DNA from 3 places in the Priestia sp. FSL P4-0332 genome. Region 2 is predicted to be linked to each of the others. Evidence: predicted binding sites of a transcription regulator. Region 2 holds the regulator's gene; each other region holds the start of a gene.

Region 1 (10,617 bases), 4.9 Mb from region 2:
GTATCAAGAATCTTCAATAATAAAGACGGTAAAATTAAAATCAGTGAAAAAACTAAACAAAAAGTACTAAAAGCAGCAGCTCATTTAGGGTATCAGACGAATCCATTTGCGGCAGCTCTGCGGGCCCAAAAAACAGGAATTATCGGGATATTAATTAGAGATTTAAAAGATCCGTTTCTAATTGAACTATTAAAAAAGGTACAGCAACAAGTCCAAAGTCGAGGGATGGATGTTCTTATTGGACACACGGATTACGAAGAAACAACGGCTGAGCGTCAATTAAATGTTATGATGAACCATTGGTTTGATGGGGTCATTTTATTAGACTATGTAGCTGCTCAGCATCCGTTTGTAGATATATTAAAACAATATCAAACGCCTTACGTTTCTCTTACAGGAGACGCCTCTTCTGCACTTTGGCCGATTGTACATGTAGATGATGCGGTGGGAATGCAATTAGCTGTTGCTCACTTAACGGACCTTGGTCATAAGAATATAGGGTTCGTTGGAAAAGCTGTAAGCGGAGTCGAACACCGTCTGTCTCTTTTTTATCAGTATGTACCGTCAGCAAACGCAAAGTTTGTGAAAGAAGATATGAATAACTCAGATGAACTATATCAGTTTATAAATAAGCTAGCTCATCATCCAGAGCCTCCAACTGCGCTTATTTGTGCTACGGATTACATTGCTCTGAAAGTGATACACTGTGCGTGGCAAAATGGGCTTCACGTTCCAGCAGATTTGTCTGTTATAGGGTTTGATGATATTACAGAAGCTAGTGAAGCGCATCCTCCACTAACAACTATCCGTCAACCGATGGAAAAAATGGCTGAAAAAGCAGTAAACCTCTTACTTCAGCAAATTCAGGATCAGCAAGAAATAGATCAGATGCAGTATAAAATGGCACCTGTATTAGTAGAGCGCGAGACCACAAAACGTATGAATTGATAAGGAATGTATATACTATTCCTGAAAGTGTGAGACAAAAAGTCCACACTTTTTTGCATTAACCATTGCGTCCACTTCCCTCTTTCTTATACACTGTATGCTGTAGGGGAAAAAACCAAGCTTTAATATGTTTGGAGCGATTTGATGACACAACAAAAATTAGATAAATATGAAATTATGGACGTTAGCTTACTAGCAGGTAAAATTATGTTAGAAAGCGGAGCAGAAACGTATCGAGTAGAAGACACAATGATGCGGATTGCAGCGTCTTACGGTATAAAAAAATCCCACAGCTATGTGACGCCAACAGGGATTATGTTTTCACTTGAAACGAAAGAACCGACGAAAACGAAGTTAATTCGTATTTCGGAACGAACGACAGATTTAAAAAAAGTAACCATGGTAAATAGCGTCTCAAGAACAATCAGTCAAGGACACATCTCCTTGGAGGAAGCGTATGAAATGCTACAAGAAATTGAAGCAACGAACGTAGCTTTTCCACTATGGGTTCAACTTGCAGCTGCATCCATTTCTAGCGGATGCTTTTTAATCATGTTTCAAGGTTTATGGTCGGACTTTATTCCAGCTATGTTTTCAGGAGGTCTCGGATTTTTAACCGTGGTGTATTTCCACCGTCTTATTCCGATTCGCTTTTTTGCTGAGTTTACCGCTTCGTTAGTTATTGGACTTTTATCAGCTCTTTTAGTTGCTTCAGGACTAGGCACGCAAATTGATAAAATTATTATTGGATCCGTTATGCCTCTCGTTCCTGGCTTATCCATTACCAATGCAGTGCGAGATTTAATGGCAGGACATTTACTGTCTGGATTATCAAAAGGAGCAGAAGCGTTTCTGACGGCATTCGCTATCGGTGCAGGTATTGCCATTGTATTTACGCTTCTATAGAAGGGAGGCATCATATGCATATCGTAGAGCAGATAATTACAAGTTTTATTGCTTCAGCAGCATTTGGGATCATTTTTAATGTTCCACGTGAATCATTATTAAAAAGTGGCTTTGTCGGAATGATTGGCTGGCTCATTTACTATTTGCTAACGTTCTATGGCGTAGATGAAATTCCAAGCACAGTTGCATCGGCCTTCTTTATTGCTATTATTAGTCAAATTTACGCAAAAATTTACCGAACGCCGATCATTATTTTCACCGTAGCAGGTATTATTCCGCTAGTTCCAGGAGGAACAGCATACGATGCCATGCGTAACTTTGTAGAAAATAACTATAATGAAGCGATTAGTCTTGCAGCGAAAGCTTTTATGATTTCAGGTTCAATTGCCATTGGTATTGTGTTTTCTGAAGTCATCAACCAAATCATTCGTCAATCTAAATTAAATGCCAAAGCAAAATATCGACCGTAGAGAAGCAAGCTCAAATCAGAGCGTGCTTTTTTTATGAAAAAAATAAAGAGATCCTTCACTTTTTTGTCACAAGAAAGTCACGTTTTAGTCTAAAAACGTTCAAAAAATGTACGTGCACAGCTAAAAAAATAGACTATACTATGTAGATAGAAAGAGAGATATTACATATGTATGTGAAACATTGAGCATATATCTCGAATTATTATGCTCAATGTTTCACAATGTAAGTAAAAGATGCTCAGAAATAAGCAAAGTATCTACGGAAATGATGAATGTTCTTATATATGAGAGGAGAAAGAAGATGGATACAGTTATACTATCACGTATTCAATTTGCATCAACGACGCTGTTTCATTTTATCTTTGTACCGCTATCTATCGGTCTTGTCTTTTTAGTAGCGATCATGGAAACGATGTACGTAGTAAAAAAAGATGAACAGTATAAAAAAATGGCAAAGTTTTGGGGGCACTTATTCCTGATTAACTTTGCTGTCGGAGTCGTAACAGGTATTTTACAAGAATTTCAGTTTGGCATGAACTGGTCAGAGTACTCACGGTTTGTAGGAGATGTATTCGGTGCGCCGCTTGCTATTGAAGCACTGCTCGCGTTTTTTATGGAGTCCACTTTCCTCGGACTGTGGATTTTCGGGTGGGATCGTTTGCCTAAATGGCTGCACTGTCTATGTATTTGGCTTGTTAGTCTAGGTACTATTTTTTCAGCGTTCTTTATTTTAACGGCTAATTCTTTTATGCAGCATCCGGTTGGAATGGAGCTGAATAATGGACGTTTAGAAATGAATGACTTCTTTAAATTGTTAACAAACGGTCAGCTGTGGGTTGAATTCCCTCATACCATTTTAGGTTCGTTTGCAACAGGCGCCTTTTTTATCACGGGTGTCAGTGCCATTATGCTCTTGAAGAAAAAACATGTGGCTTTTGCCAAAAAATCATTTCAAGTTGCCATTATTGTAGGGTTAGTTTCAGGTGTAGGAATTGCGTTATCTGGTCATGAACAGGCTGGATACTTAGTTAAAACACAGCCGATGAAAATGGCCGCAAGTGAAGGATTATGGGAAAACAGCGGGAGTCCAGGCGCTTGGACGGTAACAGCAAATATTCACCCCGATGAAAAGAAAAATACGAGTGAAATCAAAATACCTTATTTATTAAGCTTCTTATCATACGGGAAATTTTCAGGTTCCGTTCCTGGGATGAACCAGCTGCAGGAGCAGTACACGGCGAAATATGGAGCAGGAAATTATATTCCACCCGTTCGGACAACATTTTGGAGTTTCCGCATTATGGCTGGTCTAGGTGGGGTATTATGTGCATTAGGTATTTGGGGCACGTACTTGCTTTCTCGTAAAAAACTTCAAGAAAGCAAACTATTTTTACGTATTATGACGATTGCCATTGCCTTTCCGTTCCTTGGAAGCTCAGCAGGTTGGATTATGACAGAGATTGGCCGTCAGCCTTGGGTTGTATTTGGCTATATGAAAACGGAAGATGCCGTGTCTCCTGGTGTAACAGCAGGTGAATTGCTGTTTTCTATTATCTCGTTTTCGTTCTTTTATTTAATTTTAGCTGTGATTATGGTGTTCTTGTTCGTTAAAGAAATTAAAAAAGGTCCAGATCACGATCACGAAGCACATACAAAAGTAGTATCAACTGATCCGTTTACAAAGGAGGGATACAATGTTTTCTCTTAATGAATTCTGGTATTTACTAGTATCCATTCTGTTTGTTGGTTTTATCTTTTTAGAAGGCTTTGATTTTGGGATTGGCATGGTGTCTCGTTTTTTAGGAAGAAACGAATTAGAGCGACGAGCTTTTATTAATACAATTGGTCCTTTTTGGGATGCAAATGAAGTTTGGCTAATTTCAGCAATCGGTGCTATGTTTGCCGCTTTTCCAAACTGGTATGCAACGCTATTAAGCGGGTCATATGTTCTTTTTGTTCTTCTTTTGCTTTCGCTTATTGGCCGCGGTGTAGCATTTGAATTTCGAGGGAAAGTTGAAAAACAAGCGTGGAAAAATGCATGGGATTGGGTTATCTTCTTTGGAAGTCTTTTTCCACCGCTCATTTTTGGTATCTTATTTTCAGCGCTAATGAAAGGACTGCCTGTTGAGCGCAACATGCAAATGAATGCCGGCTTTTCCGATATTGTTAATCTATATACCATCACAGGCGGCGTTACGTTAACAATGCTTTGCTTATGGCACGGACTTATTTTTGCGACGATCCGTACGATGGACGATATTAGAGATCGTTCACGGAAAGTCGCTATGAAGCTTTTGCCTATAAATGCCTTATTACTTCTTATCTTTTCAGGCATGACGTTTTTTGAAACAGATTTATTCAGTAATCATAGCCGCTTGATGCTATATACATTTTTCATCGGTATTTTCGTGTATTTACTAGCAGGATTTTTCCTTACACGTAAAAAAGACGGATGGGCATTTGCTATGTCTGGCTTAATTTTGATTTTATCAATTTCCTCTATATTTGCAGGATTGTTTCCAAACGTTTTGGTTAGTTCAATCAATGAAAGCTATAGTTTAACGATTCATAATGCAGCATCAGGGAATTATTCCTTAAAGATTATGTCTTACGCTGCTATTGCGTTACTGCCTTTTGTGTTAGGTTATCAAATTTGGAGCTACTACGTTTTCAGAAAGCGTGTAGATCATAAGGAGCATATGGAGTATTAATGGGTAGAAATTTAATGGTTTACAACGGAATAAAAATGGTTCTTGCCATGTTAATAGGGCTTATTACTATTCAAAGTGTAGCCATTATTTTTCAAGCTAAGTGGCTCGCCGAAGTAATTACCGCTCTTTTTCATGGTGAAAGTTTAACTTCGCAGACAAAAGCAATCGGATTGTTTTTGTCTGCCTTTATGGTTCGTCAGATCATAGGTTTTATAGTGAAAAAAACGTCATATCAATTTGGAGTCAAAACGACTCAGGAACTGCGTTTGATAGTCATGAAAAGCATTTTTGCATTAGGACCGCGTTTTACCAAAGATGAAGGAACAGGAAACTTGGTGACGCTCATCACCACAGGCCTACAGAAGCTTCGCGCTTATCTCGAGCTGTTTTTGCCTAAACTGGCCGCCATTAGCGTTACACCTTGGCTAGTGCTTGCTTTCGTTTGGTATCATGATCGGCTTTCAGGCATTATTTTACTTGTGACCATGCCAATTTTAATTTTATTTATGATTTTGCTCGGACTGGCTGCACAAAAAAAAATAGATAGCCAATGGGAGACATATCACGTGTTGTCGAACCACTTTGTAGATTCGCTTCGAGGGTTAGAAACTTTAACATTTCTCGGGAAAAGTAAGGAGCATGCTGAAACGATTGAAAGAGTCAGTGACCGTTATCGAAAAGCGACAATGGGAACGCTCCGAATTGCTTTTTTATCTACGTTTGCTTTAGATTTCTTTACGATGTTATCTGTAGCCATCGTAGCTGTTATGCTTGGTTTGCGGCTGGTGAATGGTTCGATGACATTAGAGCCTGCACTTATGATTTTATTGCTGGCGCCTGAATACTTCCTGCCGATACGAGAAGTTGGAAATGATTACCATGAAACATTAGACGGAAAAGAATCCGGAGATGCATTACTTAAGATTGTGAAGCAGGCTGAAAAAACGCCGACTAAAAAAGAAGATGTTCCTAGTTGGACTGAAAGCAGTGAACTTCAATTAAGGCATATCACCGTCAAATATGACGAAGAGCATCCACCTTCCCTTGAAGATGTGTCACTGCATGTTAAAGGAATGAAGAAAATTGGAATCATCGGAAAAAGCGGCGCTGGAAAATCGACGCTTATTGATATACTAAGCGGCTTTGTGCAATCTACAGAAGGCTCTGCTGAAGTAAACGGCGTGCCAATTGATTTACGCTCAGATGCTTGGCAAAAGCAGATTACGTATATCCCTCAGCATCCATTTATTTTTAATGGAACAGTAAAAGAAAATATTGAATTTTATCAAGATAGAGGCGGCTCATATGATTATGAAGATGCTTTAACGAAAGCAGGGCTTTTATCTATGATTCAACAGATGTCTGATAAGGAAAATGAAATGATCGGAGATGGAGGACGGCAGCTTAGCGGCGGCCAAGCTCAAAGAATTGCTCTAGCAAGGGCATTTCTAAGCGACCGCCCTATTATTATGCTTGATGAACCAACGGCACAAGTCGATATTGAAACGGAATATGAATTAAAGCAAGATATTTTAACGATGTTCCAAGAGAAGTTATTTATTTTAGCTACACACCGTCTGCATTGGATGAAAGACATGGATCTCATTGTTGTAATAGAGGACGGAAAAGTTGCAGAAATCGGTAATCATCAAGAACTGATTCGAAAAAAAGGAGCTTACTATCAATTTTTACATGAAGAGGAGGAGATATGATGAAATATAAAAGTTGGATATGGCCCTACTTTAAAACATATAAATATCGTATCTTTTCTATTTTATTACTAAGCATGTTAACGATTGGTTCTGCTTGCGCGTTAATGTTCACGTCAGGTTATTTGATTTCAGCTTCTTCCTTACGGCCAGAAACGATTTTATTGGTGTATGTTCCAATTGTACTTGTGCGTACATTTGGTTTAAGCCGAGCCGCTTTCCGTTATGCGGAGCGTCTTGTCAGTCACGATTTTATTCTTCGTATTTTAGCTAAAATGCGTACACGTCTTTATCATTTGATTGAACCGTTAATTGCTACATCTCGCTATCAAACAGGAGATGTTTTAGGAGTTCTCGCGGAAGATATTGAAAGTTTACAAGACTTATTCTTGCGTACCATTCTTCCAACAATTTCAGCTGTTATTTTATACGTTATTTCGATTGTAGCTTTAGGATTCTTTAGCCTAAAGTTTGCATGTTTGATTGCCATCTATTTATTTTTATTAGTAGTAGTGATGCCGCTTTTTTCCCTTTGGCATATGAAGGCAGCCAATCAGCGATATAAATCAAGCAAAGCACAGTTATATGCCAAGGTCACAGACGGCTTTTTAGGAGTGGCTGATTGGGTGTTAAGCGGTCAGCAGCAGTCATTTTTTCATTCGTATAACAAAACAGAAAATGAGTTAGACGGCATGGATCGTAAGCTTAAACTATGGACGTATTATCGAGAATTGTTTGGACAACTTGTTGTAGCAGGTTTAATTGTCACAATGATTTGGTTTGGGGCTTCTCTTTTTGCAGATAAAGAGCTTGCAGGTGTGTTTATTGCTGCTTTTATTTTAGTAGTATTTCCTTTATCTGAAGCGCTGCTGCCAGTATCTAATGCAGTAGAAAAGATTCCTCAGTTTGAAGAATCATTAAATAGAGTACAGGCAATGGAAAAGAACTGGGAAGATGTGAACGAAAAGAAAAAACATACTCTTTCTCTACCTTATAAAGGTTCATGGAATTCGGTTAGATTAAAAGTTGAGCATGTAAGCTTTCGCTATAGTAATGAGGAGGAGTCAGTAATTCATGATCTTTCATTTCAAGTCGAGCAAGGGAAAAAAATTGCGATTCTTGGCAAGAGTGGAGCTGGAAAATCGACTCTATTAAAGTTGCTGCAAGGCTCCTTAGTACCTACAGAAGGTACAGTTCAGCTAAACGGTCAGTCTGTTGCTGAAGTTCGTGAAGATATACCAAAACTCATCTCTGTATTAAATCAAAATCCTTATTTATTTAATACAAGCGTAGCCAACAATTTATTACTAGCTAATGAAGAGGCCACAAAAGAAGAAGTAATTGAGGCCATGAAGCAAGTGAATATGCACTCCCTTGTGGAAGGTTTGCACCAAGGATATCAAACGCCGATGCTCGAAACAGGTCAGCGCTTCTCGGGAGGAGAACGTCAGCGGATTGCGTTAGCACGTGTTCTGCTTCAGCATACGCCAATTGTTATGCTAGATGAGCCAACTGCAGGGTTGGATGCTATCACTGAAAAGCGTCTGTTATCCACTATCTTTGAAACTCTTCAAGACAAAACCCTAATTTGGGTTACGCATAATTTAGTTGGGATGGAAAAAATGGATGAAATCTTATTTTTCCAAGATGGTAAGATAGCCATTCGAGGAACGCATGACGAATTACTTGCGACGAACAGTCACTATCAAAAGCTATATGAATTGGATCATCCGGCAAAAAGCCTTTAGCAGAAGCTAAAGGCTTTTTATTATTTGATAATAAAGTGAAATTCGACAAACACGAGTAAAATATGTGTCGAATGAAAGAAAGAAAGCAGTTTGGATTCAAAGAAAAGAGTATGCGTTTAGCATTTTTGAAAAAGTGGTAAAACAAGGTAGTGTTTGTTTCTTCCTGTATAACATCGGTTTATTTTAGGGAAAATATATACACATTATGCGAACGAGAGAAGGAAGATACAATGGAACCTATGCTTATACATATCACGCTCGTAGTGGGACTAGGAGTTCTATCTCAGTGGCTGGCTTGGAGATTTAAGTTACCAGCAATTGTCGTGATGTCAATTATCGGACTACTAACAGGCCCTATTTTAGGTTTAATTGATCCTAAAGCACAATTTGCTCAGCTTTTTGATCCTTTTGTATCGATTGCTGTAGCTGTTATTTTATTTGAAGGCAGCTTGAATTTAGACATGAGAGAGGTAAGGGGAATCGAAAAGCCCGTGTTTCGCATTGTGACGCTCGGAGCCATGCTAGCTTGGATTTTAGGCTCTTTAGCTGCTCATTATATAGCGGATTTATCATGGGCGGTGGCAATTGTTATCGGAGGGCTTTTTATTGTGACGGGTCCAACCGTGATTTTACCTCTTTTACGACAAGCTAAATTAAAACCAAAACCAGCAGCGATTTTAAAATGGGAAGGTATTATTGTTGATCCATTTGGTGCACTGCTGGCCGTTTTTTCGTTTGAAATTGTTCAATTTTTAGTGCTGAGAGAAGTGAGTGGAAAAACAATTCTCTTTTTCTTTGCAGCCTCTATTATTGCTGTTTTAATAGGGTGGCTTCTTGGCCGCGGAATAGGATGGATGTTTCAAAAGGGTCATATTCCAGAGTATTTAAAATCTCCGGTCGTATTTATTGTCGTTATTGCCTGCTTTACGGTAGCTGATGAAATTAAGCATGAAACAGGTCTTCTAGCAGTAACAGCGATGGGGATTACGCTTGCTAATATGCATATTTCATCTATTAGTGATATGCGACATTTTAAAGAAAACATTTCGGTTCTATTGACTTCTACTATTTTTATCATGTTAACGGCTGGACTGACGATGAAGACCATTACTGAAATTTTTCATTGGAATATTATTTTGTTTGTTTTACTTATGCTGTTTATTGTCAGACCTGTCTCCATCTTTTTATCAACGGTAGGGACAGATTTATCTATAAAAGAAAAAATACTGATTGGCTGGATTGCCCCGCGCGGAATTGTAGCGTTAACGGTCTCGAGCTACTTTGCGAAAGTACTAATTGATGAAGGATTTAAAGATGCTTCCATCCTAACAACTCTGACATTTGCTTTAGTGTTTGCTACGGTTTGTGCACACGGTTTTTCCCTTTCATGGCTAGCTAAGAAGCTTGATTTATCAATTGGAGAAGAACCTGGTATTTTGCTTGTAGGAAGCAATGATTTTACGGTTGCCTTTGCTTCCAAGTTAAAACAGCTGGGCTATCCAGTATTAGTTGCTGATTCTTCGTGGGAGCGTTTAAGAGTTGCGCGCAGAGCGGAAGTAGATGTGTATCACGGAGAAGTTCTAGCTGAGCAAACGGAATATCATCTAGATTTAACTCCTTATGAATACGTGATTGCTGCAACTGAGTTAGATGCATATAATGCGCTTGTTTGTACTGCTTTTCTTCAAGATATGGGGCGGAACAATGTTTTTCAATTGAGCATTCGTGACCGAGAAGATTCAAGAGAAGACGTCGATGAAATTATGCACACAGTAAGAGGACGCATGCTCTTTAAGAAAGGAATTACGTGGGAGTTTCTGCATCATAAAATGGAGCACGGATATACGATTTACAATACAAAAATTACGGATGAATATACGTATGAAACATATCTTGAGGAGAAAAGCGATGATTCTCTTTTACTAGCAGTGAGCAAGCAAGGAAAGGCATTGAGTTTTTTTGCTCATGATCAAGAAATAAACGTTAATGCGGGTGATACGGTATTAAGCCTTCAGCCATTAAAAAGATAAAAAAACAGGCCTTCAATGGCCTGTTTTTTATGCTTGTCTTTGTTTAAAATGAATGACGAACAGATAAGCAGCAGCTGCTGCAAAATAGATGGTAA
Region 2 (10,617 bases):
AAGCTATAAAATAAAAACCAGCTGACAAATCCTCCTTGAAACATGGCGTAAGAAAACGTAGCAGCAAAGATGCAAAATAAAACGAACCAGTCTCTACATTTATTCCATATCACTTTTATATACTGTTTCATAAAGTACCCTCTTACCTTTTAACAGGTACTTTCGTATCAGCCATAATTTGCTTCATCACATCACTCGCTGTTAAGCCGCTGTACTGGGTATCAGGTCTTAGCGTTAATCGATGTGCACACACATACGAAGCAAGCTCTTGAACATCATCAGGAAGACAGTAATCTCTTCCCTTCACTAAAGCATATGCTTGAACGGCCTTCATAAATGAAACCGTTCCACGAGGACTAATACCTAACGAAACATGTGGATGAGAGCGCGTTTTACGAATGATTTCAATGATATAGTGCTTGATCGCATCGTCTACATAAATACTGCTTACAGCTTTTTGAGCCTGTACTAATTCTGGAATGCTCATGACGGGTTTGACATCTTCAAGATTGATCTGGGTGGATACGCCATTTAAAATTTGAAGCTCCTCTTCTTGCGTAGGATACCCCATGCTTAATTTGAATAAAAAACGATCCAGCTGCGCTTCCGGCAAATGATAGGTCCCATCAAAATCAACAGGATTTTGAGTAGCCATCACAAAAAAAGGTGCTGGAATTTCCCGGGTGATACCATCGGTTGTTACATGATGCTCAGCCATTGCTTCTAAAAGCGCCGATTGGGTTTTAGGAGAAGTCCTGTTAATCTCATCAGCGAGTACAATGTGGCTCATGATAGGACCTGGACGAAAATGAAATTCCATGTCTTTCGGACTGTAGATAGAAACACCTGTTACATCGGACGGCAGCAAATCAGGCGTGAATTGAATTCGTTTAAACTCGGCATCAATCGATTTGGCCAGTGCCTTCACGAGCATCGTTTTCCCCACACCCGGCACATCTTCAAGCAAAATATGCCCCTTTGCAAGCAAAGCAACTAAACTCAACGTAGATACATGACGCTTTCCAATTACAATTTGATCGATGTTTTCTAATACTTGATTTAATTTACTATTAATATGATCGAGCTGAATCAACGAAGCTCCCCCTTAAAACTCAGTTAAGCCTTGAGTTTAGTATGTTTTTCAATAAACATAGTACTATCTTAACAAATTTTAAAAAAATCTGAAAATATTAATGCACGCAAAAAAGCGACCAAGTGAGTACTTGATCGCTTTTTCAGAGAGGGCAGTGATTACATCATGCCGCCCATTCCACCCATGCCGCCCATGTCAGGCATTGCAGGAGCTGCGTTTTCTTCTGGCTTGTCAGCAACAACTGCTTCAGTTGTTAAGAACATAGCCGCTACAGAAGAAGCATTTTGAAGAGCTGAACGCGTTACTTTTGTTGGGTCAACGATACCAGTGTCTAGCATATTTACCCACTCGCCAGTTGCAGCGTTAAATCCAGTTCCAACTGCTTCGCCTTTTAGACGCTCAACGATTACGGATCCTTCTAAACCAGCGTTGTGAGCGATTTGACGTACAGGCTCTTCAATCGCACGTAATACGATGTTGATACCTGTAGCAGTGTCACCGTCAGCTTCGATGCTTGCTACTTTATTATAGATATTTACTAATGCAGTACCACCACCAGCTACGATACCTTCTTCAACCGCAGCGCGCGTAGAGTTTAATGCATCTTCAATACGTAATTTACGTTCTTTTAACTCAGTTTCAGTTGCCGCACCAACTTTAATTACAGCTACGCCACCAGCAAGTTTTGCTAAGCGCTCTTGTAATTTTTCGCGGTCAAACTCTGAAGTTGTTTCTTCAAGCTGAGCTTTGATTTGGTTTACGCGTGCTAGGATATCTTCTGCGTTTCCTGCACCGTTTACAACTGTTGTATTTTCTTTTGTTACAACAATTTTAGAAGCGCGACCTAATTGGTCGATGCTTGCTGTTTTCAGGTCAAGACCAAGCTCTTCAGTGATTACTTCTCCGCCTGTTAAGATCGCAACGTCTTGTAGCATTGCTTTACGACGATCACCGAAACCAGGAGCTTTAACAGCTACAGCTGTAAATGTACCGCGAAGTTTGTTCACAACTAATGTTGCTAAAGCTTCGCCTTCTACGTCTTCAGCGATGATTAATAGAGGCTTGCCTTGTTGAACAACTTGCTCTAATACCGGTAAGATTTCTTGAATGTTACCGATTTTTTTGTCTGTAATTAAGATGTACGGGTCATCTAATACAGCTTCCATTTTATCTGAATCAGTTACCATGTAAGGAGATGCATATCCACGGTCAAACTGCATACCTTCTACCACTTCTAATTCAGTTGTGAAACCTTTTGACTCTTCAAGTGTGATAACGCCGTCGTTACCAACGCGCTCCATTGCTTCAGCGATTAGTTGACCTACTTCTTCGTCAGCCGCTGAGATAGCCGCTACTTGAGCAATTGAATCTTTACCTTGAATTGGTTTAGAGATTGCTTTTAGTTCTTCAACCGCTACAGCTACAGCTTTTTCCATACCTTTACGGATACCCATTGGGTTAGCACCAGCCGTTACGTTTTTAAGGCCTTCTCTGATCATTGCTTGCGCTAAAACTGTTGCAGTAGTTGTACCGTCACCAGCAACGTCGTTTGTTTTGCTAGCAACTTCAGCTACTAATTTAGCACCCATATTTTCAAATGCGTCTTCTAATTCGATTTCTTTTGCAATTGTTACACCGTCATTTGTAATAAGCGGTGAACCGAATTTCTTTTCTAATACAACGTTACGACCTTTTGGTCCAAGCGTTACTTTTACCGCATTTGCTAATGTATCTACACCACGTAGCATTGCGCGACGTGCTTCTTCGCTAAATTTAATGTCTTTTGCCATGTTCTTTGACCTCCTCAAGATATTCTTAATAATCTATTTTTTACGTATGATAAGTTTGTGGTTAAAATTAGCCGATTACAGCTAAAATATCGCTTTCGCGTAAAATTAAGTATTCAGTACCTTCATATTTCACTTCAGTACCTGCATATTTTGAGAAGATGATACGATCGCCTGCAGCTACTTCTAAAGCTACACGCTCACCGCTTTCTAATACTCGGCCTGTACCAACAGCCACAATTTTACCCTCTTGTGGTTTTTCTTTTGCACTGTCCGGTAACACGATACCGCTTGCTGTTTTTTCCTCAGATTTTACAAGTTCAATCACTACGCGATCACCTAATGGCTTTAACAAGTGAAACAACCTCCTCAAATAATATGTTTGCATTTTTATTAGCACTCAACCTCAACGAGTGCTAACACAATTATTATATTAAAACAAAGTGGGTTTTTTTTGCAAGTATTAAACAAAAAAAATTTAAAATTTACGACAACTACATATAATAGTCTTAGATTTCGACGATTTTGAGAAATAAAGCATTCTTTTCTCTGTTCAATAATATGTATGTTACAATACGAGCAAGAAGAAATTACTAACTTCACAGTACTTCTTCGACATATATACATAAAAACCTTTTAAAGGAGTATAGAAGATTGGAAAAACGTTATTGGTATGTTATCCTCACCTACATCCTTATGCAGTTTTCAGGAGTTGTTGGTATACCGCTGTTAAAATTAACAGGAATGTTTGATCAATATCCAGTTCGAACAGCGAATGTCATGCTTTTGACTTATTGGACCATCATTAGCTTTATCCTTGGTTTACTTATTGTCTTACTGCTGCTGCGCCGTGACATGTCCATGCGTATAGAACATGCGGGAACAACGGTAACTGTTGTCTGGTCAGTCCTTGGGGTGTTCTTGGCTATGGCTGGTCAAGCTGTAGCAGGTATGATTGAGCACGCTCTTGGCATTACCCAAGTATCTGAAAACACACAAAATATTGTTAATCTTGTTAAAGCAACGCCGTTCCTCATTGTCGTTACGTCTGTTATTGGACCAATTCTAGAAGAGATTATTTTTCGAAAGATTATTTTCGGCTCTCTTCACAAACGATATAATTTTTTTATCTCTGCATTTATTAGTTCCCTTATTTTCGCTGCCGTACACTGGGATTTTAAACATTTGCTCGTGTATACAGCCATGGGATTTGTATTTGCATTCCTTTATGCAAGAACAAAACTAATTATTGTACCCATTATTGCTCACGTGTTGATGAATACAATCGTTATTTTATCTCAAACTATTTTTGCAGATAAAATTATAGAAATGCAAAAGCAAGCAGAACAAATGCAGTTTATTTTTGGAGGCATGTTTTTATGAAGAATATCCCTTTAACACGAGGGTTTATTTATATTATTATGGGGATTTTATTCACCTACCTGGCCATTCAAAATGCTCAGGAAACCGTGTGGAACTTCCCTACGATCTTATTTGCACTCGTAGCCGCATTCGATTTCAGATTTGCGGTTCGCATTTTTATCTTGCACTATAAAATTAAAAAGTTGCAGCAGCAATATAAAAATCAAGATGATTCATCTAAATAAAAAAAACCACTGTTTCAGTGGTTTTTTTACATACTAACATCTTCTCTTTCTTGCTCTGCCCTTGCCTTTAACACTTTGCGATACGAAATGCGGGAAATAATGATGCTGATTTCATACAAAATTAAGAGCGGCACTGTCACCATCATGTGCGAGAGCAATTCCGGTGGTGTAATAAGTGCGGCAATAACTAGCAGTACGAAATAGGCATACTTTCGAATTTGAGATAAAAACATAGGCGTTATAATTCCTAATCGCGTCAAAAACATGACGACGACAGGAAGCTGAAACAACAGGCCAAAAGGCAGTGTGAGCTGCATTAAAAAAGAAAAGTATTCATTAATGCCAATCACTTGGTTTACATTCAGCTCATCAGAAACGCGCGTCATAAAATCGACGACAAATGGAAACAACACAAAATAAGAAAAAGAGACACCGCCGATAAAGAGAAAAATGGAAACAGGAATATATCCAAGCGTTACCTTACGCTCTTTTTCATATAAACCAGGACTAATAAATGCCCAAAGTTGATACAGTGCAACAGGAGCTGCAAGTACACAGCCGATAATAACAGCAAACTGCATATAAATCTTAACTGGATCTGTTAGCCTAAATGCATTCATCGTTAAATTTTTTGCCTCATCAGCATGCTGTAAATAGACAATAACCTTATCCGCTATAAAAAAGCCGCCAATTGTGGCAATGACAAAGAAAAATAAAACAATTAAAATGCGTTTTCGCAGCTCTCCTATATGATCATATATTGACATTTCTTGTTCAGTCATACTATGATCACCCTTTTACTCTTTGTCATCTACTTGACGCTGTTTATCTTTTTCACGATCTTCTGATGCACCGCTAGCGGCATGCTTAAACTCTCTAAGCGTTTGCCCGACTGACCTTCCTAGCTCCGGTAACCGTTTCGGTCCAAAAATAAGCAGTGCTACAATCGCAATAATAATCCAACTGCCTGCTCCAATCCCCATATTCCCACTCTCCTTATTAATTTAGACTTAAGGAAATCGTAACACAGTCCACCTTATTCAACAGGATAATTTTTCAAAAAATAGACAAGCGACTGTAATTCTACAGCAAGATCAATATGATGTAGTCGAATCTCATCCGGTACGTTTAAGCGTGCAGGAGTGAAGTTTAGAATCCCTTTAATTCCGCAGTTCACTAAACGATCGGTAATTTGCTGAGCAACAGTGGCAGGAACGGTTAAAATCGCCACTGAGATATCATCACTCATATAATCTTCCAATTGGTCAAGGTGATAAACCGGCACGTCACCTACTTTTGTACCGACTTTATCTTCTATCACATCAAAAGCGCACTCAATTTTGGTGTTATTATTTTTAATAAAATTATAATTTAAAAAGGCCGTTCCCAGATTCCCCACGCCAATCAGTGCTACTTTCGTTACTTCATCTTGGTCTAACGTTTTACGGAAAAATGTAAGTAAATAATTCACATTGTAGCCGTATCCCTTTTTCCCTAATGCTCCAAAGTAAGAAAAGTCCCGACGAATAGTAGCAGAATCAACTTTCACTGCCTCACTTAACTCTGCTGACGAAACACGCTGTTTACCAGAAGCATGCAAGTTTTTTAAAAAACGATAATAAAGCGGCAATCGTTTAGCCGTTGCTTGTGGTATTTTTAATTGTTCAGTGTTCACGTTGTACCCCCTCAGTTCATGTATGTCATTACTAACATTTTCAAGTCATATTGCATTACCTTTCACAAAGCATCAACCGCTTTGAGGTAGCGCTTCCAATTCTCTCTCTTTTCTCTTGTTTTATATATACTCCGCTTCACACCCCGACGGCTTTTGTCTATCCAGCACTATTTAAAGTCGTTAGCTAGAACGAAGCAATTAGCCCTTCAAAGGATTCGTTTGTTAGTCATGACGGATTTTCTACATCCATCATATATAAGTTCAGAGATGCACTTATCTCTTATTTTAACATAGTATCCTGTATAAAATGTGCACGTAAAATCATTTTATTTCATGAATCAAAACATTCGCTTCACCATTTGTCCTTGTCCCTGTACAAATTACAAACGCTTGTAGGAAGAACTTGTAGTTGAAAATATGTTAAAATACACTATGGATATACTACTAGAGGTGAAAAAATGATTATTCTACAATTGAACGGTATTACAAAATACTATGGGGCAGAACCCATTTTATCGAATATAAAGTTAGAAGTACAATCAAAAGACCGCATTGCCCTAGTGGGACGAAACGGTGCTGGTAAATCAACTTTATTAAAAATTATTGCTGAGCAGCTTTCTTATGACAGCGGAGAAATTATTAAACCTAAAGGTGTTTCCATTGATTATATGGGACAAGATACAGTTCTTGAGTCAACACTCTCCATATGGGAAGAAATGATGACTGTCTTTGCTCCGTTAAAGAAGATGGAAAAAGAATTACGTACGCTTGAAACGAAGATGGGCGATCCAGACATTTTTAATGATTCAGTTCAATACGAAAAACTAACCAAAGAGTACGATCAGCTTCAAGTAACGTTCAAAGATTTAGGCGGCTATCAATATGAAGCGGATACACGATCTATTCTTCACGGTTTCCGTTTTTCAAACTTTGACTATAGCACCCCTATTTCCTCCTTGAGCGGTGGACAAAAAACACGCTTGGCGCTTGCAAAACTGCTTTTAACAAAGCCGGACTTGCTTATTCTCGATGAGCCTACCAACCACTTAGATATTGAAACTTTAGCATGGCTGGAACAGTTTCTGCAAGGGTATGAAGGAGCTATTTTAATTGTTTCACACGATCGTTACTTCCTTGATAAAGTCGTAAATCAAGTGTATGAAGTCACACAAAAAACAACGGTGAAGTACACGGGCAACTACTCTAAATACCTTGTACAAAAAGCAGAGCGATATGAAAAAGAGTTGCGTCAGTACGAAAAGCAGCAAGATGAAGTCGCAAAACTGAATGATTTTATTCAGCGAAACATCGCCCGCGCATCGACTACAAAACGTGCGCAAAGCAGACGTAAACAGCTCGATCGAATGGAGTTAATAAATCGACCTAACGAAGGCGAAAAATCAGCTAGTTTTTCGTTTGAAATTGAGCGTCAAAGCGGAAATGAAGTCTTAAATCTCGAAAACGTGTCTATTGGATATGATGAACACAAATATATTGTTCAGCAGGCAAACCTTCGGATTAAAAAAGGTGAAAGCCTTGCGTTGGTTGGCCCTAATGGAGTTGGGAAATCTACGTTATTAAAAGGTATTGTGGATAAACTAAGCTTCAAGACTGGAACCATTTCTTTTGGCTCAAACGTAATGGTTGGTTATTACGACCAAGAGCAAGCTAATTTAACGTCTAATAAGACCGTTTTAAATGAGCTTTGGGATGACTACCCATCCAAACCTGAAAAAGAAATTCGTACAGCGCTTGGAAATTTTCTGTTTTCAGGTGATGATGTACTGAAAATCGTTTCCACGCTTAGCGGTGGTGAAAAAGCACGTTTGGCTCTTGCGAAGCTTATGCTTCAAAAAGCTAATTTCTTAATTTTAGATGAACCTACTAACCATCTTGATTTAGATAGCAAACAAGTACTCGAGAATGCGTTAATCGATTACCCAGGAACTCTGTTATTTGTTTCACATGACCGTTATTTTATTAACCGTATTGCAAACAAAATAGCAGAGCTATCTCCTGAAGGAGTAGAAGAATTTCTTGGAGATTATGACTATTATGTAGAAAAGAAAGCAGAAATAGAGGAAATCAAAGAATTAGAAAATATAAAAGCAAACGAAGAACGTACTGTAAAAGTAGATAAACAGTCCTATAAACAAGATAAAGAACAAAAGAAATTGATGAGGCAGCGAACGCGCCGCATTGAAGAAATTGAAACTGAAGTAAACAAATTAGAAGCCGCACAAGCGGAGAATGAAGAACTTCTTTGTGATCCCGAAATTTATCAAAACCACGAAGAAGTATCAAGATTAAACGGTGAAAATGAAAAAATTTCTTCACAGTTATCCACATTAATGGAAGAGTGGGAAGAATTACAGCTTCTTCTAGAAGAATAGCCTATATTTTTTCGTATTTATTCATCCTATTTACTTGTTCATGCGCTTTAGAACAAGCTTTATCCACTCTGTGAATAAATAGTGGATATCTGTCTGATTTTTATAATTAAAACTTGTTGATAACAGGTCCGTGTACTGAGTGCACGGACTTTTCCACATAATTATCCACAGTTAATTCTAAATTTATTGAATATTGTTGATAAATCATTTTTATCCACAAAAAAGACGAATGAGAAATGAATCTCATTCGTCTCTTACTCTTCCAAGTCCAAACCGGGGTTTGCGTTTAATGACATATCTGAACGTTTTCCTTGAGCAAATCGTACACTTGCTGCTGCTCCAATCATTGCGGCATTATCCGTGCATAGAGACAGCGGCGGGATAATAAGCTCAATGTTTGATAATGGTGCAAATGCCTCTTCTAGCGCTGCTCTAAGTCCTTTATTAGCAGCAACCCCTCCTGCTACTAACACTTGCTTAACGTTATATTCCTTTGCAGCTTTAACGGTTTTAGTTACTAACACATCAATAACACTCGCTTGAAAGCTAGCAGCAAGCGTTTGGGGAAGAATTTCTTCACCTTTTTGCTTCGCGTTGTGGACAGTGTTAATAACTGCTGATTTTAACCCACTGAAACTAAAATCATAGGATCCTTCTTCTAGCCAAGCACGCGGCAAATCAATTAATGGCTCTCCTTCATGTGCAAGGCGGTCAATATGCGGTCCGCCTGGATATGGAAGGTTTAACGTGCGGGCTACTTTATCGTAGGCTTCTCCTGCTGCATCATCTCTCGTTTCACCAATCACTTTAAACTGACCGTGACTTTCCATGTATACAAGCTCCGTATGCCCTCCAGATACAACTAGTGATAAAAGCGGGAATTCTAATTTTTTGATTAACTGATTTGCATAAATATGTCCTGCAATATGATGAACACCAATTAATGGCTTCTGATGTGCAAATGCTAGCGCTTTGGCTGCATTTACGCCAATAAGAAGTGCTCCCACAAGCCCAGGTCCTTCCGTTACAGCTATTGCATCAATATCTGCAAACGTCAAGTTCGCTTGATTTAAAGTTTCTTCAACTACTACCGTAATTTGTTCTACATGATGACGAGATGCAATCTCCGGTACGACACCGCCAAATCGTTTATGGCTTTCTATTTGTGATGCCACCACATTGGCTACAATTTCATGACCGTTTCGAATCACGGCTGCTGCTGTCTCATCACAGCTTGTTTCTAATGCTAAAATTAATTGATTTTTACTCATAAATTCACCCACATAACTAATGCATCCTCATTGTTATCAGAATAATAATTCTTACGAATACCTCCAGGTTTAAAACCTAGCTTTTGATACAATGATTGTGCAATATGATTAGATACCCTAACTTCTAATGTCATTGACGTAGCACCTAGTTTTCGAAGAACGTCCATCACGTTGCGCAGCAGCAATTCACCGAGTCCCTTACCTCGGTAGTCTGGCAATAGCGCAATGTTGGTTACATGTGCTTCGTCAATAACAATCCACGTTCCGCAATACCCAATAATATTTTCTCCTTCTTCCATCACAATGTAAGTTGAAAATTGATTATTGGTTAACTCATTTTGAAACGCTTCTGAACTCCAAGGTGTCGTAAAAGACTTCTCTTCGATTTTCACTACTTGATCAATATCTTTAACTTCCATTAAACGAAACTTAATTGTTAGTTTCATGTTTATACCTTCTTTTATCCTTTTTGCTGTGAAGCAAGCCAGTTGGCTTCGGCTTCAGCTAAACGAATGTAGTTCGGAACAAAAGTATGCACAGACTGCGGGTCTTTCTTCATTCCTAAGAAAGCCAATTCACTTGGTCTTGGATTAAACTGCTGAACATGAGCAAATACAGCTTGTTCACCCAACACTTCTTTTAACGCCTCTTCATGCATGGGAAGATCATTGCCTATGAATAAAATAGGTTTGTTGTATGACTTTAAATGTTCCGCCCAGTCCTTATTAATAACAAGTCGATCACTTTCAACTTCTAGAAGACCTCGTTCGTTATTCCATTCATATAGTCCT
Region 3 (10,617 bases), 1.7 Mb from region 2:
AAGCGGTCAATAAACAATAAAGCAAGCGTTACGGTTAATACAGGAAACGCAAAAATGATAATAATACAGCTTGCTAGAACGGACCACGTGAATAACGGCATATGCATAAGTTTCATGCCCGGCGCACGCATTTTTAAAATAGTCATAATAAAATTAATTCCGGAAGCCAAGCTGCCAATACCTGATATTTGAATACCCCAAATATAAAAATCTTGACCTGGTCCAGGACTGAACTGCATGCCAGAAAGCGGCGGATAACTCAACCATCCTGCATCTGGCGAGCCGCCGATTACGAACGACAAATTGAAAAGCATGGCGCCAAAGAAAAATAGCCAAAAGCTTACCGCGTTTAAAAAAGGATAGGCGACATCTCTTGCTCCAATTTGAAGCGGTACAACAATGTTAAAGAACGCAAACATAAGCGGCATTGCCATAAATAGAATCATAATGGTTCCGTGCGTAGTGAAAATTTCGTTGTAATGATTAGAATCTAGAAAATGCCACTGAGGGAATGCTAGTTGAATACGCATTAATAGTGCATCTACTCCGCCTCGAAACAGCATTAATAATGAAGAAAGCATATACATAATTCCAATTTTTTTATGATCCACCGTTGTGAGCCATTCACGCCATAGCCACTTCCATTTTTTAAGATACGTAAGAACAAAAATAATACCGGCTAGTGTTAACAAAATGGCGACATCTGCTCCATAAATCATCGGCTCCCCTGTCACAAAAAAACGAGATGAAAAATCTTTTAATTTGTCTAACAACTTATTTTCCTCCTTCCTGGTGCTCGTGCTGTGTATGTGTTTGTTCATCAGAAGCCACATTCATGGTCTTCATGTCTTCGTTTTTCATATGGTGATGCTGACTATAATATTGACCGCCGTTTTTAATGACAATTTCTTGGAATAAACCTTTAGGAATAGTAGAATACGATTTTTCCAAGGAAAGACCTTGTTTGGCAAGACTGTTATAATCAGCTTTTGTTAAAGCTGGTGCGGTTTCTTTCACTTGTTTTACCCACTGATTAAATTCTTTTGTCGATGTAGATTTAACTTTAAAATTCATATGAGCAAATCCTTCACCTGTAAAATTAGCGCCTGAACCAAAATATTCTCCCTTGTGATCAGCTTGCAGCCACAGTCCCATTGCCATTCCCGGCATGGTATATAATTGTCCTCCCAGCTCCGGTACCCAAAAAGAATTCATAGGTGCATCTGACGTTAGCACGAATTGAACGGGCACATCTTTTGGAATTTCAACATAGTTGACTGTCGCAATATCTTGATCCGGATATTGAAATAACCATTTCCAATCAAGAGACGTTACTTCAATCGTTAGTGGCTTTACATCTTTTTCCGGCGGATCCACTAAGTCATACGTTGTTCTGGCCGTAGCAAAACCTAAAATGCCAATAATAATAATAGGGATGCCCCACCAAATAAATTCCAGACGCTTACTATCGTCCCAGTCTGGTCGATACGGAGCCTTGTTTCCAGGCTTATCACGGTAGCGTAAAACGATATATACAAGCAGGCCTAACACAGGAATAACAACAATTGCGCATAAAATTATGGAAAAAATAATTAACTGGTATTCTTTTTGGGCCACCGCCCCCTGCGGATTTAAAATCAAATAACGACTATCACAGCCTGCTAAAAAAATTGTGATGAATACGGAGAGAATCATTAACTTGCTAATATGCATTGATTTTTGCTTTCTCACCTAAGCTCAGGCTCCCTTCCTCTAAATCTCTGTACATAATAATGGTATATAAACGTTCATATTAGAGATGCATCTCAACAGATCAAAAGGCTAAAAACCTCCTAACATATTGAAGTTTGTCATGACATATTGCTTACTCCTAAAAAATTATCATGTTGTGTTGTTAAAGGGTGTGATATTTATCACACTTAAATCGGTTTTTATCTATTTTAAATACCTTTACCATAATTTCGTCACATATTTGGTTAAATGTAGGGGATAAAAGGTGCCTTGTGACTAGCCTAATAAAAGAAAAAACTCTTCCAGTTTTTATTAACTGAAAGAGTTTTTTATAAGTACTAGATGAAGTATTGAGCTTTAACACTTACTGATTTGCTTGTTTGACCTGCTGAAACATCCAATCAATCATTTTCTGATTTTGATACGCGGGAACCCATGAAGCATGATCATACTTTAATTCTTTAGGATATTCCGTATATAGCGGATGCCCCCAGATTTTTTGTAAATTCATTGCACCGTTATTTATATTTACGATGAAACACTCCTCATAAAGAAAACTATATTTCTATTTTCAAAGAGACTTATCACTATAGCAATATCTTTTAAAAAAGCTATCCACTTTCTTCATAAAGATTACATATTAAAAACACCTAAGGATAGTTTAGGTGTTTTTGAAAGTTTTATATTCATCTTTCCTCTAAGTAAAAGCTCAATGGTTATATGGCCTTCTTACTCTTTGAAGCCCCTTGTTTTTTTCTCCACATATTTTCCATTTGTTCAAGAGTTCTACCCTTTGTTTCAGGAATAAATTTCCAGACAAATAAAGCAGAAAGTACACTCATTAAACCGTAAAAACCATATGTTAATCCTCCGCTATATTCCATCATCACGGGATATGTAGAGGAAATAAAATAGTTAGCCGCCCACTGAGCAGCTACGGCAATAGCTACAGCACGACCTCTAATTTTATTAGGGAAAATCTCTGAAATGAGCACCCAACAAATTGGTCCCCATGACATCATAAAGGAAGCTGTATAAATAATGATAAATACAAGCGTCCCTATACCAATGATGTTTGAAAAAGCCATGCTTGCTACACCGAACATTCCAATGGCCATTCCGATAGACCCTGTTATTAATAAAGGTTTTCTTCCCAAACGATCAACCGTCAAAATTGCAATTACTGTAAAAATAACGTTTACTAATCCCATAATAATCGTTTGCAGCATAGAAGAATCTTTAGCTGCTCCCATGCTTTCAAAAATACGTGGAGCATAATATAGAGCTACATTTATTCCTACAAACTGTTGAAATACAGAAAGCAGTATCCCTACAACGATAACTAATTTTCCATATGCCAATAATTTTTCAGACGAAACATTGGTAGTGATTGTCTGTTTAATATCATCTAAAATCGATTTCGCTTCTGAAGGCCCATTAATTTTAGTTAGTATAGCTAAAGCTTTTTGATCTTGATTCTGTATAGCTAAGTAGCGAGGCGTTTCAGGAACTAAAAACAAGAGTACCGCAAAGAGTAAAGCTGGAATAGCTCCTGAAGCAAACATGTATCTCCATCCTACATCATTAATCCATTCTAAGGTTTCCCCATTTGCAATACCCCAATTCACGAAGTAAACGACTAACATTCCAAAAATAATCATAAATTGATTGAACGATACCAATCTGCCGCGAATATCTGCCGGTGCAATTTCTCCTATATAGATGGGACAAATGGCTGATGCTAAGCCAACGCCAATCCCACCTATAATGCGGTAGAAGTTAAAAGCTAGTAACAAAGAGAGTGTCGGTTCACCTTTTGTAAAAAATAAAAACTCAGGATAAGAAGCGCCTAACGCTGAGACTATAAAAAGAATAGCTGCTAGTATAAGTGATTGTTTGCGTCCTAGTTTCGTCGCAAAATAACCAGATACCAATCCTCCAATAATACATCCTATTAAAGCACTTGATACAGTAACACCGTGTGCTAAAGATCCTAACCCTAAGCTGTCAATAAGATACACCTTTAAAGATTCTTCAGCTCCAGATATTACAGCTGTATCATATCCAAACAGTAACCCCCCGATAGCGGCAACTAAAGTAATAGAAAAAATATATAATGAGTTTCGATTTTGTTTCATGCGTTGTTAAAAGCAGTTAAGAGTAACAGTAGAAGTTCTATTTCTAACTGAGTTCGCACTTATTTGAATGCGTTTTCAAATTCTTGGAACACAAAAGAAATTTTCTTCGTCCATTCGATTAACTGCTCTTATCCTCCCCTCTAATGTACGTATTTTTCTATTGAATCAAATCTTACTACAGCATTTTCTATACTTCCTTTTGTGTCAGATATATCGATATACAACCATAATCAATTGATACAAGCTACTTTCATATGAAGCTCCTTTTTAAAGTAAGGTTGCATATTTTGCAATCTATTACTTCCTTTTAAATTCGCCTAGCTTTTTACTTAAGTCGTTTGTTTGAAGGTAGACTTCTTTATATAATTCATAAAGCTGTTTATAGACTTGTACATGTTCTGCGTTAGGATAATATGTTTTCGAAGAGGTAATAAATACGTTTGCACACTCTTCCAATGAGTTATACCAGCCACAGCCATAAGCTGCTAGCATGGCTGCTCCTAATGCTGGGCCTTGTTCAGTAGACAACTTTACGATTTTTGCATTAAAAACATCTGCTTGAATTTGAAGCCAATGATCATTTTTTGCTCCTCCGCCAATTGATACAATAGATGTAATTTCCTTTCCGCTTTCTCGAAAGATTTCAATTGATTCACTTAATGAAAACGTAATACCTTCAATAACTGCTCGCGTAAAGTCTCTCTTTTTATGAGAGGCGTCCATTCCTATAAAACTTCCGCGAATCGTAGCATCTGCATGCGGTGTACGCTCCCCAACTAAGTAAGGGGTAAATAAAAGGCCGTTTGAGCCGATCGGTACATTTTTTAGGTCAGCCAACAATTCTTCAAACGTGTCTTTTTCTGCGAAATTCTCCTTAAACCAGCTTAAACTGTGACCCGCAGATAGCGTAACGCCCATCGTATAAAAGGCATTTTCTTTTCCATGATTAAAATAATGGACTCTTCCATTAAAGTCTCTATCGTTTCGTTCCTCATAAGAAAGAACAACACCCGATGTCCCAATGCTACACAGTGTTTCTCCTGGCGATAAAATGCCGGCGCCAATTGCTCCGCAAGCATTATCAGCTCCACCTGCAAATACTTTTGTTGAAGTAGCTAATCCCGTTTTTTGAGAGAACGATTCACTAATATTGCCTATGCATTCACTAGATTCGACTAGTGGCGGACAAAGGTTAATATTGACTCCTACTAATTGGCAAAGCTCACCATCCCATTTTTTCTTGCTGATGTTTAATAATAATGTACCGGCAGCATCTGAATATTCACTATGAATAAAGCCAGTCATCTTAAAACGCAAATAGTCTTTGGGCAGCATAAATACAGCTGTTTTTTCAAATATCTCCGGTTCATACTCTTTTACCCACAATAACTTAGGAAGAGTAAATCCTTCTAAAGCCTGGTTTTTTGTTATTTCTAAAAGACGTTTTTCTCCAATCACTTTATAGAGATGATGACATTGTTCTGTTGTTCTTGTGTCATTCCACAAAATGGCATTACGTAATAGGTTATAGTTTTCATCCAACAGCACAAGGCCATGCATCTGTCCAGAATAACTAATTCCTTCTATATCTTCGGGTTTTATATTAGCGTTAGCAATTAATTCATTTAAAGCACTAGCCGTCTGCTGAACCCATTCTTCTGGATTCTGTTCGCTATACCCTGTTTTTTCATGAAGGAGAGGATAATTTTTAGAAACCACAGCGCAAATCTCGCCTTTTGTATCAACTAAAACCGTTTTTACGGCGCTTGTTCCTAGATCAATTCCAATTACATATTTCATCTTGATACCTCCGTGTTTATAAACGAGAGTAGAAATTGTTTCTACTCTCGTTTGTCCTTTAAACTTCCAAAATATATTGATTTAAAATAGCCTTTAATCGTTCTTGTCTTCCTGATTTATTCACAATATTCGGATTTTTAAACGCGTACTGCTCCAGTGTATGGAAGTTAGCTTTTCCTTCCACAATCTCAAGCCCAATTCCCTCTTTAAAACTGCTGTAGCGCTCGTTGATAACATTTTCGAAAACACGATCTTCTACTAATTTATGCGCTACTTTCAATCCTCGAGCAAACGCATCCATTCCTGCTACATGAGCATAAAGTAAATCGTCTTGTTCAAAAGAACCTCTGCGTACTTTGGCATCAAAGTTTAATCCTCCGCTGCCCAGCCCTCCATTTTGCAGGATTTCATACATTGCTAGCGTTGTAGAATATAAATCCGTTGGGAATTCATCTGTATCCCAGCCTAAAAGAGGGTCACCTTGGTTTGCATCCACTGATCCTAATAAGCCTTGTACTCTAGCTACTCGTAATTCGTGTTCAAATGTATGCCCAGCTAACGTTGCATGGTTAGCTTCTAGATTAAGTTTGAAGTATTTATCTAATCCGTATTGTCTTAAAAATGAAATAGTTGTTGCTGCATCGGTATCATACTGATGTGTCGTAGGCTCTTTAGGTTTAGGTTCAATTAAAAACTGTCCCGTATATCCAATTTCGGTTGCGTAATCTACAGCCATATACATAAATCTGGCTAAGTTATCTAACTCTAACTGTAAATTTGTGTTAAGCAGTGTTTCATATCCCTCACGGCCGCCCCAGAATACATAATTTTCCGCACCTAGTTCTTTTGCTGTTTCAAGCCCCTTTTTTACTTGAGCCGCCGCATAAGCAAATACATCTGCATTACAAGAAGTAGCTGCACCATGAACGAACCGGGGATTTGTAAACATATTCGCTGTGTTCCATAATAACTTTACGTTACTTGTTTGCATGTATTCTTTGATCATAGTGACGATAACATCAAGATTTTTATTTGTTTCTTGCAACGTACTGCCCTCAGGAGCAACGTCTCGATCATGAAATGCGAAGAATGGAACATTTAATGTTTCAAAAAGTTGAAAAGCTGCCTCAACTCTCGCTTTTGCTAAATCCATTCCATCATATCTATCCCAAGATCTTTGCATAGTAGCTGCACCAAAAGGATCCGTCCCATCTGCTGTAAACGTGTGCCAGTAAGCAACAGAAAAACGCAGCTGATCTTTCATCGTTTTACCGCCTACTACTTCGTCAGGGTTATAGTATTTAAAAGCTAAAGGATTTTTAGAATCTTTACCTTCGTATAAAACTTTGTTTGCGCTTTCAAAATAATTAATTTTATTAGTACTAGTTTGGACCATTTGTCATTTCCCCCTTTGATTTAAGTGAACAAGTTTATCCAATAACTATCTTAATTCGGTTAGTTTGTTTATCCAATAAACTAACTTTATTTCATCATATACAAAATAAATGTTTATTTCAATGTTTTTTTTAGAAAATTTAGTTATAATATTAGGTAAGATACTTTTAAATATCTAATTAAAGCTTCATAAAACGCCAACTTAGTTCGATAGATAAACAAAGGAGTGGTTATTATTCAAATTGCAGATCAAGCTTTAGTAAAAAAAATGAATCAAAAATTAATATTAGATGAAATTTTAAAGAACTCCCCTATCTCCAGGGCAACTCTCTCTGAGATTACAGGATTAAACAAGTCTACTGTCTCCTCTCAAGTAAATACACTGCTTGAAAAAGATTTTATTTTTGAAATTGGGGCAGGGCAATCCAGAGGCGGCAGAAGACCTGTAATGCTTGTTTTTAATAAGAATGCAGGCTACTCGATCGGTATCGATATAGGAGTCGACTATCTTAACGGAATTCTAACCGACTTAGAAGGAAATATTATTCTTGAGAAGACTTCTGACTTGTCTAGTTCTTCCGCTAGTGAAGTAAAAGAGATTTTATTTGCACTTATTCATGGTTTTGTAACCCATATGCCTGAGTCCCCTTATGGTCTAGTGGGAATAGGAATTTGTGTTCCAGGTCTTGTAGATCGTCATCAGCAAATTATTTTTATGCCTAACTTAAATTGGAATATCAAAGATTTGCAGTTTTTAATTGAAAGTGAGTTTAATGTTCCGGTTTTTGTTGAAAATGAAGCTAATGCAGGAGCATACGGTGAAAAAGTATTTGGTATGACAAAAAACTATGAAAACATCGTTTACATCAGTATTAATGTCGGAATTGGAACTGGACTTGTTATTAACAACGAATTGTATAAAGGTGTTCAGGGTTTTTCTGGGGAAATGGGTCATATGACGATAGATTTTAATGGCCCCAAATGTAGCTGTGGAAATCGAGGCTGTTGGGAATTATATGCTTCTGAAAAAGCGTTACTGGCTTCGCTCTCTAAAGAAGAAAAGAATATTTCTCGAAAAGAGATTGTGGAACGCGCAAATAAAAATGATGTAGAAATGTTAAATGCACTTCAAAACTTTGGCTTTTATATCGGAATTGGATTAACTAATATTCTTAATACATTTGATGTAGAAGCTGTTATCTTGAGAAATCATATAATTGAATCTCATCCCATTGTTTTAAATACGATTAAAAACGAAGTTTCTTCTAGAGTCCATTCTCATTTAGACAATAAATGTGAATTATTGCCTTCTTCGTTAGGAAAAAATGCACCTGCGTTAGGAGCGGTTTCTATCGTTATTGATTCTTTTTTAAGTGTTACCCCTATAAGTTAGTTAAGTGAACGCAAAGGTTAGCAAACTATATCACGTTTGATCTTAAGAATGAAACAGCTATTTTCGATTAATTGATTTTCTATAAAAGGGAAAGAATTACCCTCTTCTAATAAGAGTGTTATGTCTGTCTCCACCACCTTTTTCATCCCATGCAGCCAGTCACCTATCATAACGGCAACTGGCTGTTTATATGTTATTGGCAACCTGCTTTTTTCTAAATTACGGAGAGTCTTGCCTTTTAGGTTAGTTTACCTGCTTTTCAAATTATGAAGCATGTCTTGTCAGAGTAGTTATGACTTCCTTATATTCCTCTAACTCTTTGGTCTGTGCGAGAGTATTGATTTTCTCTAGCGATAAAAGAGAGCTCTGAATAATAAATGTGCGAGGCTCCGTATCATTTTGCAGTAATTCATCAGATATAAACGTCACAAATTCCAGACCCTTCTTTTGTTCCTCTTCATTTATTAGTTTATTTTCAATCACCCGTTTTAACTTCGCGGTTACGCGCGTAAGCTCAGTCGAAAAATGACTTTCTGTTTTCTCATTAAATACCGCAGAGTAAACGGAAGGATTAAATAACTGTTCTTTTTGTTCTGCTACTTCGATTACGATTTCCTCTATACGCTTCATACAATAACGGACAATTTGTTCAATAGGCAATGGATAGTTTAGTGCTTTATTCATTTTAAATATATTGTTAAGCATTCCTTCTAGCAGCACAGCTCCATCAAATAAATAAGGAGAAGTCTTAGAGGGGAAAATCTCCTGAAAGCGTTCATATATCCAGTTGAATGTTGCTGCTTTTAACTCCTCTATATATTGAAATGTTTTGACCTCATTTAAAACGAGTGTACTTTCAATCATTTCAGGAATTTTGTTTTGCTCTGCAAAGCTCAGCATAAAAATTATCTGCTCTTCAAATAGCTTCTGATTATCTCCTTTATATTTAATGGCTACTTTTTCTCTTTGTAGAATAAGTGATTCTTGCAAAGACGAAAGTAATGAGAGAAGCAGTTCGCTTTTAGATGAAAAATATTTATAAAATGTTCCTTTTGAAATACCGCTTCTTTCTAATATATCTTGTACCGAAGTGTCTACGTATCCTTTTTCCATAAAAAGCTGGTGCGTATGCCCTAAAATATCGAGCTGTTTTTGATTCATTGCTGCTACTCCTCTGTTTACAATTTACTTTTTATTTAGTATAACTTATCTGCCTTTTCTTACGTGAACTTTATCCTTTTTCCTTGATAAATAAATAAAAATAATTATATACTATTAGTACACTTTTATACACTAAGTATAAAAGTGTACTAATAGTATAGGTAATTCAACAAAGTAATTATTGATCTAGCAAGTGACAACTACTAAGCGCTATGTAGCTAGTAGATTCCAAATTTATACCTATTCTGAAGGAGGAATAAGATCATATGAACAAAGAAGTCATTCCCGTTACAGAAATTCCAAAATTCCAATCACGTGCAGAAGAGTTTTTCCCTATCCAATGGTATAAAGAAATGCTGAACAACCACCCTGTTTATTTTCATGAAGAAACAAACACCTGGAATGTATTCCAATACGACCATGTTAAACAAGTCTTGAGCAACTACGAATTTTTTTCAAGCGATGGACAAAGAACCACTATTTTTGTTGGAGATAATAGTAAGAAAAAAAGCACATCTCCAATTACCAATCTTACAAACTTAGATCCTCCTGACCACCGGAAAGCGCGATCTTTGCTTGCTGCAGCCTTTACTCCTCGCAGTTTAAAGAACTGGGAACCGCGAATCAAACAAATTGCAGCAGAGCTTGTAGAAGCGATACAAAAGAATTTAACTATTGATATTGTTGACGATTTATCTTCTCCTTTTCCTAGTTTAGTTATAGCAGATCTATTTGGCGTACCGGTAAAAGACCGATATCAGTTCAAAAAATGGGTAGATATTCTGTTTCAGCCTTATGACCAAGAAAGATTAGAAAAGATTGAACAAGAAAAGCAACGTGCAGGAGCTGAATATTTTCAATACCTCTACCCGATTGTCATTGAAAAGCGCTCCAACCTTTCTGATGATATTATCTCAGACTTAATTCAAGCCGAAGTTGATGGTGAAACATTCACAGATGAAGAAATTGTACACGCTACCATGCTGCTTTTAGGTGCAG

Evidence for each region. Region 2 encodes Rex, which represses fermentation and respiration genes when NADH is low (regulators of the CRP and FNR family bind a similar motif). Its sites were predicted from a motif close to TTGTGAAATATTTCACAA; they were not measured.
Region 1: a site for Rex is predicted at 2,529-2,546, ahead of MKY06_RS26620 (cytochrome ubiquinol oxidase subunit I). Genes of this name have one in related genera too.
Region 3: a site for Rex is predicted at 1,902-1,919, ahead of MKY06_RS09730 (ubiquinol oxidase subunit II). Genes of this name have one in related genera too.

The regions. Positions count from the first base shown of each region.
Region 1 covers NZ_JBBOUA010000001.1:5,072,860-5,083,476, reverse strand. Annotated here, with positions in the region: gene MKY06_RS26635 (LacI family DNA-binding transcriptional regulator) at 1-948, shown strand, start outside; gene MKY06_RS26630 (threonine/serine exporter family protein) at 1,093-1,854, shown strand; gene MKY06_RS26625 (threonine/serine exporter family protein) at 1,869-2,324, shown strand; gene MKY06_RS26620 (cytochrome ubiquinol oxidase subunit I) at 2,626-4,032, shown strand; gene cydB (cytochrome d ubiquinol oxidase subunit II) at 4,019-5,035, shown strand; gene cydD (thiol reductant ABC exporter subunit CydD) at 5,035-6,747, shown strand; gene cydC (thiol reductant ABC exporter subunit CydC) at 6,747-8,492, shown strand; gene MKY06_RS26600 (cation:proton antiporter) at 8,723-10,522, shown strand; gene MKY06_RS26595 (O-antigen ligase family protein) at 10,550-10,617, opposite strand, start outside.
Region 2 covers NZ_JBBOUA010000001.1:216,661-227,277, reverse strand. Annotated here, with positions in the region: gene MKY06_RS01340 (DUF58 domain-containing protein) at 1-131, opposite strand, end outside; gene MKY06_RS01335 (AAA family ATPase) at 143-1,093, opposite strand; gene groL (chaperonin GroEL) at 1,252-2,883, opposite strand; gene groES (co-chaperone GroES) at 2,951-3,235, opposite strand; gene MKY06_RS01320 (CPBP family intramembrane glutamic endopeptidase) at 3,535-4,263, shown strand; gene MKY06_RS01315 (YdiK family protein) at 4,260-4,487, shown strand; gene tatC (twin-arginine translocase subunit TatC) at 4,514-5,269, opposite strand; gene tatA (twin-arginine translocase TatA/TatE family subunit) at 5,285-5,470, opposite strand; gene MKY06_RS01300 (redox-sensing transcriptional repressor Rex) at 5,524-6,162, opposite strand; gene MKY06_RS01295 (ABC-F family ATP-binding cassette domain-containing protein) at 6,621-8,555, shown strand; gene tsaD (tRNA (adenosine(37)-N6)-threonylcarbamoyltransferase complex transferase subunit TsaD) at 8,810-9,826, opposite strand; gene rimI (ribosomal protein S18-alanine N-acetyltransferase) at 9,823-10,272, opposite strand; gene tsaB (tRNA (adenosine(37)-N6)-threonylcarbamoyltransferase complex dimerization subunit type 1 TsaB) at 10,287-10,617, opposite strand, start outside.
Region 3 covers NZ_JBBOUA010000001.1:1,921,066-1,931,682, reverse strand. Annotated here, with positions in the region: gene qoxB (cytochrome aa3 quinol oxidase subunit I) at 1-773, opposite strand, end outside; gene MKY06_RS09730 (ubiquinol oxidase subunit II) at 775-1,713, opposite strand; gene MKY06_RS09725 (hypothetical protein) at 2,096-2,242, opposite strand; gene xylE (D-xylose transporter XylE) at 2,448-3,869, opposite strand; gene xylB (xylulokinase) at 4,167-5,669, opposite strand; gene xylA (xylose isomerase) at 5,728-7,065, opposite strand; gene xylR (transcriptional repressor XylR) at 7,300-8,457, shown strand; gene MKY06_RS09700 (TetR/AcrR family transcriptional regulator) at 8,722-9,618, opposite strand; gene MKY06_RS09695 (cytochrome P450) at 9,885-10,617, shown strand, end outside.